3 regions of the Corynebacterium lujinxingii genome follow, and region 3 is predicted to be linked to each of the others. Evidence: predicted binding sites of a transcription regulator. Region 3 holds the regulator's gene; each other region holds the start of a gene.
The links. The regulator LexA, encoded in region 3, represses DNA repair genes until DNA is damaged. The targets are predictions, from matches to a motif close to CGAACANNTGTTCG.

Region 1 (4,266 bases), 590 kb from region 3:
GTGACGAACATGGAGATGAAGTCCTTCTCCAGCACCCCGTAGTCCACGCGGAAGGACTCTCCCGGACCGAGCTCGATGGGACCAAAGGTTTCGCCTTCAATCCAGCCGTTGGATTCCTTCAGGCCGATGTCCGTCTTCGCGGTGGTGTCCCAGCCGCTTGGCAGCGCCGCCTTAGAGTTGGCCTCGATCTTGCGGTTCGTGCCGGTTTCTACCGTTGCGGTGTAGGGCACGGTCTGATCGGTGCGGTTAGTGAATTGCAGGGTGCCGTCCGCCAGGTACCGGCGCGCTGTTTCCCCGTAACGCCATTCCGGCGTCACGCCGGCCCGGCATTCGGTGTCCAAATTCTCAATTGGGTAGCCCTGCGGCATCGCCGGGACCGCACCCGCGATTGGGGCGTGCGCCAGGGCCACGGCTGCCACGGCTGCACTGACCGCTGTCATGATCTTTCGCATGCGATCACAGTAACGCGACGATTTCCCGGATGGAAGCTAAAACCGCAAATGGGAGACTTTAGTTACGAAGTTGGGAACTTTCGTTCCACCAGCGCCGTCGCGATGGCTGCGCGCCCTTCGCCCCGTCCGGTAAAGCCCATGTGGTCCGTGGTGGTCGCCGACACCGATACCGGGGCCCCCAAGGCCTCAGAGAGGACCCTTTCCGCTTCCTCCCGCACCGGGCCCATTTTGGGGGTCTGGGCGATGAGCTGCGCGGAGACGTTCACCACCGTGTCCCCGTGGGTAGAGAGGAGTTGTTGAAGCTCCTGGAGCAGTTGGATGCCCTTCACGCCGTCATACTCCGGGCGCCCCACCCCGACGAAGGAACCGAGGTCGCCGAGACCCGCCGCTGCCAGTACGGCGTCGACAATGGCGTGGCTGACCACGTCGCCGTCGGAATGGCCCTCGCAACCGTCCTGGTCGTCGTGGAGGATGCCGGCGATCCAGCATTCTTTACCGGCCTGAATTTGGTGGGCGTCGGTTGCTGTTCCTACTCGCAAGTTGGTCATATTTTGCAGGTTACCCACTCCTGAGTTTCCGGATCGAACTCTTCGTAGACGTCCGGTTCCTCCAAATGACGCCGATAGGATGCCAGGATTTCCGGCGTGATGTCGAGCATCTTTTCCGGTGGATATTCGAAGGTCCGACCGAACTTGTCCTCGAGCGTTTTAATCGTCGCCATGCACTCGTCCCAGTCGTAATCCTTTTCGTACTGCTCCACCGCTGAGTGACAGCGGGCGTAGAACTCGGCGTTGTCTTTGCGTCTCGCTCGACGTTGCTCGAGTGTGGATTTCCACCTTGGGTTCCCTTCGCCTTCGAGGTAGTCGACGAGGAATCCGTCCGGTTCCGCAACCTGGTAGGTGCCGTCTGCGAACAACCACACGACGTCGCCGGACATGTGGTCGACGAGGTAAACTGCACGACGGTCGGTCTTGATGTTGTGGTGGCGCTGGCACAGGCAGAACAGGTTCGACGCGGTGGTTTCGCCGCCGTCACCGTGTGGGATGCGGTGGTCGAGCTGGCAGCGCTCGGCCTCGACGTTGCATCCGGGCCAACGACAGGACCCGTCGCGGGCCTGGACGTAGGCTTTCATCGCCTCGGTTGGTACGTAGGCGTCGGTGGAGACGTGCTCGGCGTCGTCGAGGTCGACGACCTTCACGGCGCCATTTTCGACGAGCGCATCGAACGCTTCTGAGCCTTCTGCCCCGGTCCAGCCGAATCCAGGCACGTAGTAGCCCGAACCAGGTGTCTTCGGCGCGAAGGCGTACAGCACCAGTTGAACGTCCGCGTTGAGCTGGCCGGTCAGGAGTTGCTGGATCGTTTCGTCCTGAGTGAGCTTGTACTCCTTGGCGACGGCAGCAACATACCGGTCCATCAAACCGATAGTGGCGGCATCACCGCTGATGCTGAGTCCAGCATCGCCGTCATCCTGGCCGTAGAACATAGTTTGGCAGGTGCCGAATGGCTCGTCCTTGGCCTTCTTCCGGTCTTTGATCTTCTTCGAGTCCGGCGCCAGTTTGGAGTCGATCTGCTTGATTCGGTCGCGCAGCCGCCGTTTCAGAGACGTCGGCGACGGCAACTCCACCCCAGCGGCACGGGGCGTAAAGACCTTCACCAAAAAGTTGTCGAACTCGGCGAGCGTTTCAGGTGTAGCCAGTTCGTTCAGCCTGTTGAGCGCGGATTCGATGGCGCAAATGCGGGTCAGGTCCAGCCGGCGCGTGGTCTCTTGCATCGCACGCAACCGAGGTAAATCGGCCAGCACCGAATACCCCAGAATGCCGTTTTCTGCCCAAGTCACGCTGCGCCCGACGGCGCTCGCAATACGTTGGCACTCGAGTTCGAAATCCTCGACTACCACTCCAGGCTCGGCATAACGGCTGAAGATCTCGTATTCGATATCGCGCATCGCCTGGCCTGCGGCACTGAGCGGATCCCCCTCGCGTTCCGTAGCGAAGTATCGTTCGGCCATCGTCCCCCCTTTCGGTTTCACTTTCGAACATACCGACGAACCTCAATACCGTCAAGGGTCATTTCAAACTTCTTATAAAATATTTGTTCGAACGAGTAAATCCCCACAATGCGCCACACATACACATAGCAGACCGCCCCGACACGGCCTGAGAGCTTAGGACCCGGGGACTTCGAAAATGGTCGGTTCGACCTCGTCGGTAATGCTCTGCGCAAGGCGGAGGTCGATCGGAGTGGTGATCTTGAACGCCATGGGATCGCCGGCGACCGTGGTCACGGGTGCGCCGAACCACTCCATCAGCGAGGCATCGTCGGTCGCAACGAAATCGGGCGCACTGGAAAAATAGGATTCGTTGGCCTCACGCAGGGTGCGTAGATCAAACCCCTGGGGCGTCTGAGCAGCACGCAGAGCGCTGCGATCCAGAGTCGCCTCCACCACATTGCCGGAAACCTGCTTCACTGTGTCCGCCACCGGCACGACCGGCACGACAGCGGGCGCGCCGTCGAGAACCGCGCGGGCAACGCGCGCGATCATGCCGGGAGGGGTGAGAGCGCGGGCGGCGTCATGGACGAGCACGCAGGCGTCGTCAAGCGAAATTGCGCGGAGTGCCGCAAAGATGGAGTCGGCCCGCTCGGCGCCACCATGAACAAATGACACATGGTGTTCGCGCAAGCACTGCCGCGCGTGCGACTCCATGGAGGGGCTGACCACGACGACGACCCGGTCCACGATCTCGGACGTCTCCATCGCAGTAACGGAGCGCTCAAGCAGCGTGCGCCCGCGCAGAGGCACATACGCCTTCGGCACCTCCGCGCCAAGACGCGTGCCCTGCCCTGCGGCCGCAACGACCGCTACGACCCGGCGGTCCAATTACTCTTCGTCGTCGAAGGAGAGCTCGTCCAGGTCGACATCGTCGTCGTCGCTGACCGGGCCCGGATCCACGGAGATGCCGGCCTTGACTTGCTCGTCGATAATGCGCTTGATCTGCGCATCCATCTCCTCGACCTTCTTTTCATCCACCGGCTCTGCAAGCGCAAGCTCACCAACGAGAATCTGGCGGGCCTTACCCAGCATGCGTTTCTCGCCCGCGGACAACCCCTTGCCCTGGTCGCGGCGCCACAGGTCACGTACGACCTCGGCCACCTTATTGATGTCGCCGGACGCCAAGCGCTCCTGGTTCGCCTTGTAACGGCGCGACCAGTTGCCAGCTTCTTCCACGTCGGTTTCGCGCAGCACCGAGAACACCTTCTGCAGGCCTTCCTCGTTGACCACGTCGCGCACGCCCACAAGTTCGGAGTTCTTCACCGGAACGCGAACTTCGAGGTCGGAGTGGAGAATCTGCAGCACTAGGAAGTCCAGCTTCTCGCCGCGCATTTCACGCTGCTCGATGTCCGCAATCCGCGCTGCGCCGTGGTGCGGGTAGACGACCACTTCTCCGACCTTGAATTCCATAAACGCTCCTTGGGGCTCCCGGCAAGGTTTTGACCCCACCACCTTACCACCGCAGTCAAAGGAGCTTTTGCTTGTCGACGACCCCTCGCACCGCACCGAATAGGGGAGAAAATGGGAAAAGTTACTGCCTAGACGCTAAAGTGAACCCGAGAATAACCTTCGAATACGTTTGACGATGGAGGACCCCACGTGAAGTCCCTGAAGCTGGTAGCCGTTATCGCTGCCGCTGGCCTGGCCCTTACCGGCTGCTCCGCCGGCCAGATCACCCAGACCTCGAACCAGGTCGCGGCTGTTGATGGCGCAAGCGGCGCCACCGAAAACGGCGAGATTGCGGTGCAGGACGTCACCGTGGTG
Region 2 (4,266 bases), 230 kb from region 3:
TGAGAAAACGTGCCATCACATGCGGCGGTCGGTGGCCTTGCGGGCCATCACGGTCAGGGCATGCTTCGCTTCGTCCGAGATCCCGGCGTGATCCAGATGAGCCAGGCCGGATGCGGTGAGGCTGGAAATGCGCGCTTCCACGGCGTCTTCTGCGCCGCTGCCACGGATCAAGGCTGCCAGGCGCGCGATCTCTTCCGGCTCAGTGGCGGTGCCGACGCCGGCACGCAGCTCGGCTGCCGCGTCGCGATCGAGCAACTCCAGCGCGGTGGCGAACAGCACGGTGCGCTTGCCCTCGCGCAGGTCGTCGCCTGCGGGCTTGCCGGTAATGGCGGGGTCGCCGAAGACGCCGAGGAGGTCGTCGCGAAGCTGGAACGCGATGCCGATGTCGCGGCCGTACCCGCGGAACGCGCTGATGGTCGCATCGTCCGCGCCAGCTACCGCCGCACCCAAGTGCAGTGGGCGCTCAATGGTGTAAGCGGCGGTTTTGAACCGGTTGACGCGGTCCGCCAGATCCACTGATTCACTGCCGCGGCCCTCCAAAGAGATGTCCAGCAGCTGTCCGCCGATGACTTCGGTGCGCATGCCCACCCACGGCTCGGCGGCGCGGGTGAGCGCTTCCAGTGACACGCCTGAGTAGCGCCACATGTCTTCTGCCCAGGCGAGCGCGAGATCGCCGAGCAAGATGGCGGTGTTGATGCCGTACGCGGTGGCGTCGCCAAGCATGTCTTGCTTGCGGTGCTGCGCCTCCACACTGCGGTGCACGGTGGGGTTGCCGCGCCGGGTGTCGGAGGCATCGATGATGTCGTCGTGGACCAGCGCGCACGCTTGAATCAGCTCGAGCGAGCTCATCGCGCGCAGGACCGCGTCAGGGTCCTCGCTGGTTGCAAGCCCGCCCGCGCCGACGAAGCCAGCCCACCCGTAGCGGGGGCGCACCCGCTTTCCACCGCCGAGCACGAAGGCGCGCAAATGGGCGACGGCCTCGGCGACGGGTTCGCCGATCGCGGAAATCGCCGGGCCGCGCTCGTCGAAAAATTGCGCAAGGTGCTTTTCGACGATCCCGGGCACCGCATCCAGGTCGCCAATCCCCAACTCGTGTCCGGCCACGCTGCTCCTCACGTCTGTTCCCGAAATGTATCCGCCAAGTACCCTAGTCAGCCGACGCATTCGCCGGTGATCCCGCCAGGTCGAGCGCGAGAATCGCGAAGGGGCGCGCGTCGCCCTCGTAGAGAAAACCGCGCGCGACATCAGTAAAGCCGAACTTCCGGTACAGCCCGAAGGCGTTGTTCGCCTCGCCGTCGACCTCAGGTGTGGACAGGATCGCCCACTTCGCCGTTGTGGTGTCGAGCAGCGCCTGCAGTAGCGCGGCACCGATGCCGTTTCCCTGGAAGCGGGGGTCGACATGGACTTCGGCGACTTCGAAATAGTCGCGGATCATGGCCTGGTCTTCATCAGTCAGCGCCCGCTGCTGGCGCAGCGCCTTAATGAGCTGCTTGTCCCACCAGCGCTCGCGCGCGCCGAGAAACCCGTAGGCCACACCGACGACCTGGTCGTCGAACACCGCCGCCACCGCGGCGAACCCGGGCCAGACGACTTCAGTGCGCCAGACCCGCAAACGCTGCGCGCGCATCGCGGGGGAGTAGCCCATCGCCTCGATATAGATATCGACGAGGCGCGGCGCGAGCAGCGAAAACTCGGCCTTGGTTAGGCGGCGGATCTCAACATGCACCCTTCCATCGAACCATCCCGCCTGCCCGGGTGGGGCGAAATGGTGGGAATCCGTCAACGTGTTCGAAAAGGTGTTCTAATTTTTGGGTTGTTTGTCGGGTGGGGCTTTTACGGTCGACGGCAACAACGGACACAGGCAATGAAAGGGGAAGTGTCATGGGCAGCGTAGTTTCAGCGACAACGGGTAGGGCGTACGGGGACTTTGCCGCGCCGCGCAAAGCTGACACGTTCCTCTTTGCGGCGGAGACGTTGCTTGCCGACGCGCACAAGGAGTTCTCCGCAGGGCATTACGACCTCGCGTTGGAAAACGCCTACCGTGCCGCGTTGCGTATCGCAGGTGCCCGCAACGCTCAGAGCGCAGTGCTGCGCAAACGCAAGCGCTTGCCGACGAATGCCTGGGACAAACTCGCGCTCACCGGCGACGACGGCGCGCGCTGGGCGCAGGAATTTTCTGCCTACTCCGCTCAGCGAGGCCGAGTCGCCTCCGGTATCGAGGACAACCCCTCGCCGGTTGTCGTGTCCGGTCTTATCGGCGCAGTGGAAGAGTTCTACCTCGAGACAACCGGGGGAGGCGGTGCACTGGCAGCGTAGATGGCTCCGGGAACAATGCCGGTACGATGTTCGTTGTACCTATATCAACGTTCATCTGAAGCTGGGATCTGGAGATTACGTACGTGGCTCTTTCTGAACAGGAAATGCGCGCACTGCGCGAGATCGAGCAATCGCTCCTCGCTGACGACCCGAAATTCGGCGCGTCCGTTGCACCCGCATCCGGCGGCGGTGCAACGCAGCCGACCGGGCGCCTCACGATGCGTAGCTTCGCGCTGATCGTCCTGGGGCTTGTGCTGCTCCTCGGCGGCGTGGCGCTGGCATCGATGAGCCTGTGGACCGTGCTGCTGAGCATCGTCGGCTTCGGTGTGATGCTCTACGGTGGCATCATGGCGCTGCGCACCCCGGCAAAGCCCGGCGGCGCGATGCAAAACGCGCAGTCTCGTGCGCGGACTCGTTCGCCGCGCAGCATGAGTATGGAAGAGAACTTCCGTCGCCGCTTTGAAGACCGGCAGTAGAGAGCTTCAGTGCATCGCCTCCCCGTTTGGAGAGGCGATTTTTTATGCCCCACTTCGCCCCACATGCCCCACTTTGTCCCACCAGGGCGCTGACGACCGCGTTTTTTCCAGTTTGCATCCCGTGTTGATGCCGGGGCTGTCGCGTCTCAACGTGTCTTATGGGGTGTTGTGTGACTGTTGTGGCGCCGTTTTATGGTGGGGAGTGGGTATTCTCCCCACGTTTTTCATCCCGGTTAACCTGCAGTTTCTTTAAAGTTTCGCGAATTGATACGCCGGAGTGTGGCGTTTGTGGGTGAAAGTGGGTTAAAGTGGGGCGCAGCGGAGCACCGTGGCACGCATCTTGACTACGTGCGTGGGACGGGGCGAAGCCGAGAAAACTGCACAAGCCGATTTCTGAAGGTGAAGGAAGGTAGGTCGCCGGATGTTTCTGGGAACCTACACTCCCAAGCTCGACGACAAAGGTCGCCTGACGCTGCCCGCGAAGTTCCGCGAGGACTTGGCGGACGGGCTGATGGTGACCAAGGGACAGGACCACTCGTTGGCGGTGTACCCGCGCGATGAGTTCGCTGCCCGCGCCCGCAAGGCCGCGGCGGCATCGCGGACCAACCCGAAGGCGCGCGCGTTTATCCGTAACCTGGCTGCCAGCGCGGATGAGCAGACGCTTGACGGTTCGGGCCGAATCACCCTGTCACCGGCACACCGGGAGTACGCAAACCTGTCCAAGGAATGCGTGGTCATCGGTTCGGTGGATTTTCTCGAGATCTGGGACCTCGAGTCCTGGAATAAGTATCAAGAAGAAACGGAAGCCGCGTTCTCCGCGGCGGACGACGACGACATTCTCTCCGGTCTGCTGTAGGACTGACTACCCCGCGGCAGGCAACCACTCGGAGAGTGTGTACGGACTCTGTCCGGGGCGTGAAGCGTTCTGGTGTACTTCCCCGACATCAGAACAGCCGCCCCGGGCAGGGCTCTACATACTCCCCGGTTACATGGCGGAACAACGACACAGAAACGCGAGGGGGTGAGCCCGGGATGGTGCACCGCACACACGCTGACGATCCCCACGGCCACGTCCCGGTGATGCGCGACCGCATGGCCGAGCTCCTCGCGCCCGCAGTTGAAGCGTTCGGCGCGAACGCGGTGCTTGTCGACGGCACCCTCGGTGCCGGCGGCCACACCGAGCACTTTCTCACCGTGTTCCCGCAAGCCCGAGTCATTGGCGTCGACCGCGACCCGAACGCGCTTGAGCAAGCCACCGAGCGCCTCGCGCCGTTCGGGGAGCGCTTCACCCCGGTACAAACCCGCTTCGACTACATCGGCGACGAGATTGCTGCGGGGGAGGGCGACACTTTCAATATCGTGCGCGAGCACGGCGTAGCAGGCGCACTGTTCGATCTGGGCGTGTCTTCGATGCAGCTCGACCAGGAGGAGCGCGGCTTTTCCTACCGCGGCGATGCACCGCTGGACATGCGCA
Region 3 (4,266 bases):
ACGAGGTCACCGCGGCAATGCGCACCGGAGCCTTGCTTGACGACGACCCCGTCGCCGCCGCAGGAACAGCAGCCGATTTCTTCTTCTTCGGCTCGGCGTTGACCACCTCAAGAACCGCGTCAACGATCTCCTGCTCCGATGTGGCGGCCCGCAGCCGGTCCACAAAGTCGCCACGCACCAAGGCACGTGCAAGTTTGGAGAGGATTTTCAGGTGTTCTTTGCCGCCGCCTTCCGGAGCGGCGATGAGGAACACCAATTCTGCGTCACCGTCAGGTCCGGAAAAGTCGACCGGGTTGGTCAACCGGGCGAACGCGAGCGTCGGTTCGGTGACTGCCTCGCTGCGGCAGTGCGGGATAGCGACACGTCCGTTAACGCCGGTACCGGCCTTCGCCTCGCGGGCAGTGGCAGCCTCGGCGATCGGGGCGGCATCGCTCGCTCGGCCGCTGGCAGCGACCAGGCCGGCCAGCTCTGCGATGACATCCGGGGGTGCGGCACCCCAGTCGGCGTCGAGGCGCACGAGCTCGGGCGTGATCAGTGGAGAGTTCACTTGGCCTTCCTTTGATTGAGTTATACGGGGAAAACTTCGGTCTGCTCGAGATTGAGATCTTCCGGCGAGGGCAAACCGGTGCCGGGCATCGATGCCGCTGCAGATCCGTAGGACACAGCGCGACGCAGGCATTCTGCAGCGGGGGCGTCGTCGAGACGCGCGATGAGGTAGCCCGCGAGCGAACTATCACCCGCGCCGACGGTCGACCGCACCTCGGTCGGCGGTGGCGTGGCTGCCCATGCGCCGTCCTTGTTGACCAGACAAGCGCCGGAGCCGCCGAGGGTGACTAAGACGGCCTCGACACCACGAGCGACAAGGTCTCGACCGGCGGTGACGACAGGCGCAAAATCGCCGGCCTGGGCGCGCTGCTCGAGCTCCGCGCCATCCTCGCCAGTGAGCTGGGCGAGTTCAAAGGCGTTCGGCTTCAGCACATCCGGAGCGGCCTCTTCGAGTCGCTCGCCGAGCGCTACGAGAGGAGCGTCGGAGGTGTCGACCGCAATCACCGCGCCAGGCGCACTACGGCGCGCGGCACGGACGAGCGTGCTGTACCAGTGCGCTGGAGCACCTGGTGGTAGGGAACCCGCGAGGACGACAGCGTGGGCGGAGCGGCAACGCTTCTCCAGCGAAGACTCGACGGCGGTGAGCTCGTCGTCGGAAAGCGTTGCCCCCGCCTCGTTGATTTTGGTTGTTGTGCCGTCATCCTCAGTGATGGCGGTGTTGGTGCGCACCTGCGCCTCAACGTGCACCGGCAAAAATTGAGCAGGCACCGAGCGCATCGCTTTGGCGAACGGGTCGCTTTGCTGGCACGGCGCGACTGCGATGGCCTCGAGACCCGCTTTCGCTGCGACATGGGCGACGTTAATGCCTTTGCCACCGGCCTCTTTACGGGTCTCGGTCGCACGTGCGACCTCGCCCCGTTTCAGGGCAGGGATACGCACGGTGGCGTCGATGCTCGGATTCGGGGTGACGGTAACGATACGTTTGACGGTCTTTTCGCTGCTCACCCCCTCAGTGTGTCCGAATATGTCTGTTTGTGCAATGGTTCGGACACATTCGGTTCTAAACGGGGGTGTGTACCGTCCGCATTATGTTGTGGCGAGAACGACCTCAATGTCGTTTCGGCGCAGCTCTGCGACAAACGTTTCTGGCGCGTCGTCGTCTGTGATCACCACGTCGATCGCGTCGAGCGGGGCGAAGCTGACCAGGTAGTCATTGCCGATCTTCGTCGAATCGCACAAGACCACAACCTTCTGCGCGTTCGTGACCATGGACGACTTCACCGCCGCCTCTTGGGCATCTGCAGTGGACAAACCGTGGTCGATAGTCAGCGCGTTCGTGCCGATGAATGCGACATCCGCGCGCATGAGCGCCAAGGTACGAAGGGCGGTGCCTCCGACGACTGCTTGGGTGATGGCGCGCACGCTACCGCCGAGGAGCTGGACGTCGTTGAGGCCGGCGGTGGACAAGTCGAGTGCGATGGGCAGCGAATTCGTGACAATCGAGCACTCGCGCCCGGCGACGTGATCGGCTAACAGGCCCGCGAAGTGGGCTGTTGTGGTGCCGGAGTCGAGGAATATACCGGCGCCGGAGTGTTCGGGGAGGTACTTCAGTGCGGCTTGGGCAATGGCGTTCTTGGCGCCCGAGGCAGAACGCGAGCGGGCGTCCAGCGGCAGCTCTGAGGTGAGAAACGCCTGGTTGGCAACCGCTCCACCGTGGACGCGGTGTACGACACCCTCGGTGTGCAGGGCGGTCAGGTCGCGACGGATCGTCTCTGCGGTGACATCGAACTTTTCGGCGAGGTCGGCAACGCTCACGCGTCCCTCAACTGCCGTGAGCGACGCGATCTGGCGTTTCCGTTCCTCTGCATACATGGCACCGAGTATCCCAAATCGGGATGCCTATTTGTCTGTGTTTGTGTCCGGTTTCCCCCGGACGTGGGGAGTGAATGGGGGCTAAAGTGTGCGGAAAACGGAGATGACCCGGCCCATAATCTCTGCCTCGTCACCCTTAATCGGGGAGAACGCGTCGTTATGGGGAAGTAGCCATACACCGGTCGAATCGCGGTGGAACTCCTTCACAGTCGCTTCGCCGTCGAGCAGTGCGGCGACGAACTCGCCTTCCTCGGCCACTGGTTGGGAGCGCACGACGACCCAGTCGCCGTTGAGGATGCCCGCATCGCGCATCGACTCCCCGACCACTTGGAGCATGAACACGTCGCCGTCGCCAAGCAGCTCGCCCGGCAGTGGGTAGTACGTGTCTACGTTTTCCTCCGCCAGGATCGGGGCGCCGGCTGCGATTTGGCCAACAACCGGGACATAGCGCGCTGGCGCCGCCTCTTCCGGGGCATCCCGTTTGGTAGGTGCCTTGCGCTTCGGCTTGGTGGACTCCTGAAGGTGGCGCAGATCTACGGCTCGCGGTTTGTTTGGATCGCGACGCAAAAAGCCCTTCTTCTCCAGTTCCTTGAGCTGATAGGCGACGGACGATGTGGACTGTAGACCGGTTGCGTCGCCAATTTCACGGATGCTTGGCGGATAACCACGCAGCACAACGGCATCCTGGATGACCTGCAGGATCCTGCGCTGCCTATCTGACAGTGTGCTCATATCCAAATTGCCTGCCTCGGCCTTCTTCTTTGCCACGAGTTCTCCCTTTCTCACTCCCTGCGGTGTTTGCAGTGTGTTCGAACCTACCAGAGAGGGCAAGTTTGTTCGATATCTTTCGTTCCTGACTAGACACGTGAATGCGCCTTTGCTATAAATCGAACATGTAAGCGGATTCGAACATATAGACGAGTTCACGTTCGAACGTGTCGCGCCCGTTCGTAGAGTGGGACGCAAAACGAAAGGAGTCCAACGTGTCGGTAGCAATGAACCCCACGATGAACAGTGTGAGTTATGCCCGAAGCGCGGGTTCCATTTCGCAGTGTTACGTACAGCCAGTCGAGGTGTGGGACCTAGAGAAGGTGCCTGGCCGGGCGGTAGAGGCGTCTCGTGTTCGAACGCTCGGTGCCTATGATCGAAAAGGTGATCGTTTGAATCTCGTGCACTCCTGTGGCGAGAGGAAGACGGATGACGTTTTCGAATCGCACCGCGAGCGCAAGGAAGGCGTGGTTCTCGCTGCCATCCTCAGCGTCGCTTTGCTGGTCGGTTCCGCGTTCGGCGGGGCATTCAGTGGAACTGAACAGGCGCCCGCGACCCTGGTGACGTCGCAGAATCTCGAGGTCGCCGCGGCTCGGTAGAGCCATCCAGTCCTTTTCGGGGCGGGGGTAGGCTGAGCAACATGTATTGTCCTTTCTGCCACAACGAGCAGACCAGAGTCACTGACTCCCGATTGGTCGAAGCAGGATCCGCGATTCGCAGGCGCCGCGAATGCACACAGTGCGGGGGCAGGTTCACCACTGTGGAAAATGCGGTGTTGACTGTGGTGAAGCGAAACGGTGTGAGTGAACCGTTCGACCGGGACAAGCTCATCGTTGGTGTGCGCCGCGCCTGTCAAGGACGAGACGTCTCCGACGACGCACTCAAACGACTGGCGCAAGAGGTTGAGGAAACCGTCCGCGCTCAAGGAAGCTCCCAGGTGCCCGCGAACGAGATCGGCTTGGCGGTGCTCGAGCCATTGCGCGCTCTTGACGAGGTCGCATACCTGCGCTTTGCTTCCGTGTACAAGTCGTTCGAAAGCGCCGACGATTTCGAATCCGAGATTCGGCTCATGCGCCGGCG

Region 1: a site for LexA is predicted at 2,537-2,550, ahead of IAU68_RS09805 (HNH endonuclease signature motif containing protein). Genes of this name have one in related genera too.
Region 2: a site for LexA is predicted at 1,790-1,803, ahead of IAU68_RS08005 (SAV_6107 family HEPN domain-containing protein). Genes of this name have one in related genera too.

Annotation. Positions count from the first base shown of each region.
Region 1 is NZ_CP061032.1:1,968,537-1,972,802, forward strand. It holds gene IAU68_RS09795 (hypothetical protein) at 1-452, opposite strand, end outside; gene ispF (2-C-methyl-D-erythritol 2,4-cyclodiphosphate synthase) at 515-1,000, opposite strand; gene IAU68_RS09805 (HNH endonuclease signature motif containing protein) at 997-2,460, opposite strand; gene ispD (2-C-methyl-D-erythritol 4-phosphate cytidylyltransferase) at 2,617-3,330, opposite strand; gene IAU68_RS09815 (CarD family transcriptional regulator) at 3,331-3,912, opposite strand; gene IAU68_RS09820 (hypothetical protein) at 4,102-4,266, shown strand, end outside.
Region 2 is NZ_CP061032.1:1,609,142-1,613,407, reverse strand. It holds gene IAU68_RS08020 (alpha-(1->6)-mannopyranosyltransferase A) at 1-16, opposite strand, end outside; gene IAU68_RS08015 (polyprenyl synthetase family protein) at 16-1,104, opposite strand; gene IAU68_RS08010 (GNAT family N-acetyltransferase) at 1,148-1,726, opposite strand; gene IAU68_RS08005 (SAV_6107 family HEPN domain-containing protein) at 1,882-2,316, shown strand; gene IAU68_RS08000 (DUF3040 domain-containing protein) at 2,400-2,792, shown strand; gene mraZ (division/cell wall cluster transcriptional repressor MraZ) at 3,214-3,648, shown strand; gene rsmH (16S rRNA (cytosine(1402)-N(4))-methyltransferase RsmH) at 3,825-4,266, shown strand, end outside.
Region 3 is NZ_CP061032.1:1,378,839-1,383,104, reverse strand. It holds gene IAU68_RS06825 (PTS fructose transporter subunit IIABC) at 1-547, opposite strand, end outside; gene IAU68_RS06820 (1-phosphofructokinase family hexose kinase) at 568-1,551, opposite strand; gene IAU68_RS06815 (DeoR/GlpR family DNA-binding transcription regulator) at 1,633-2,418, opposite strand; gene lexA (transcriptional repressor LexA) at 2,500-3,150, opposite strand; gene IAU68_RS06805 (hypothetical protein) at 3,579-3,785, shown strand; gene nrdR (transcriptional regulator NrdR) at 3,827-4,266, shown strand, end outside.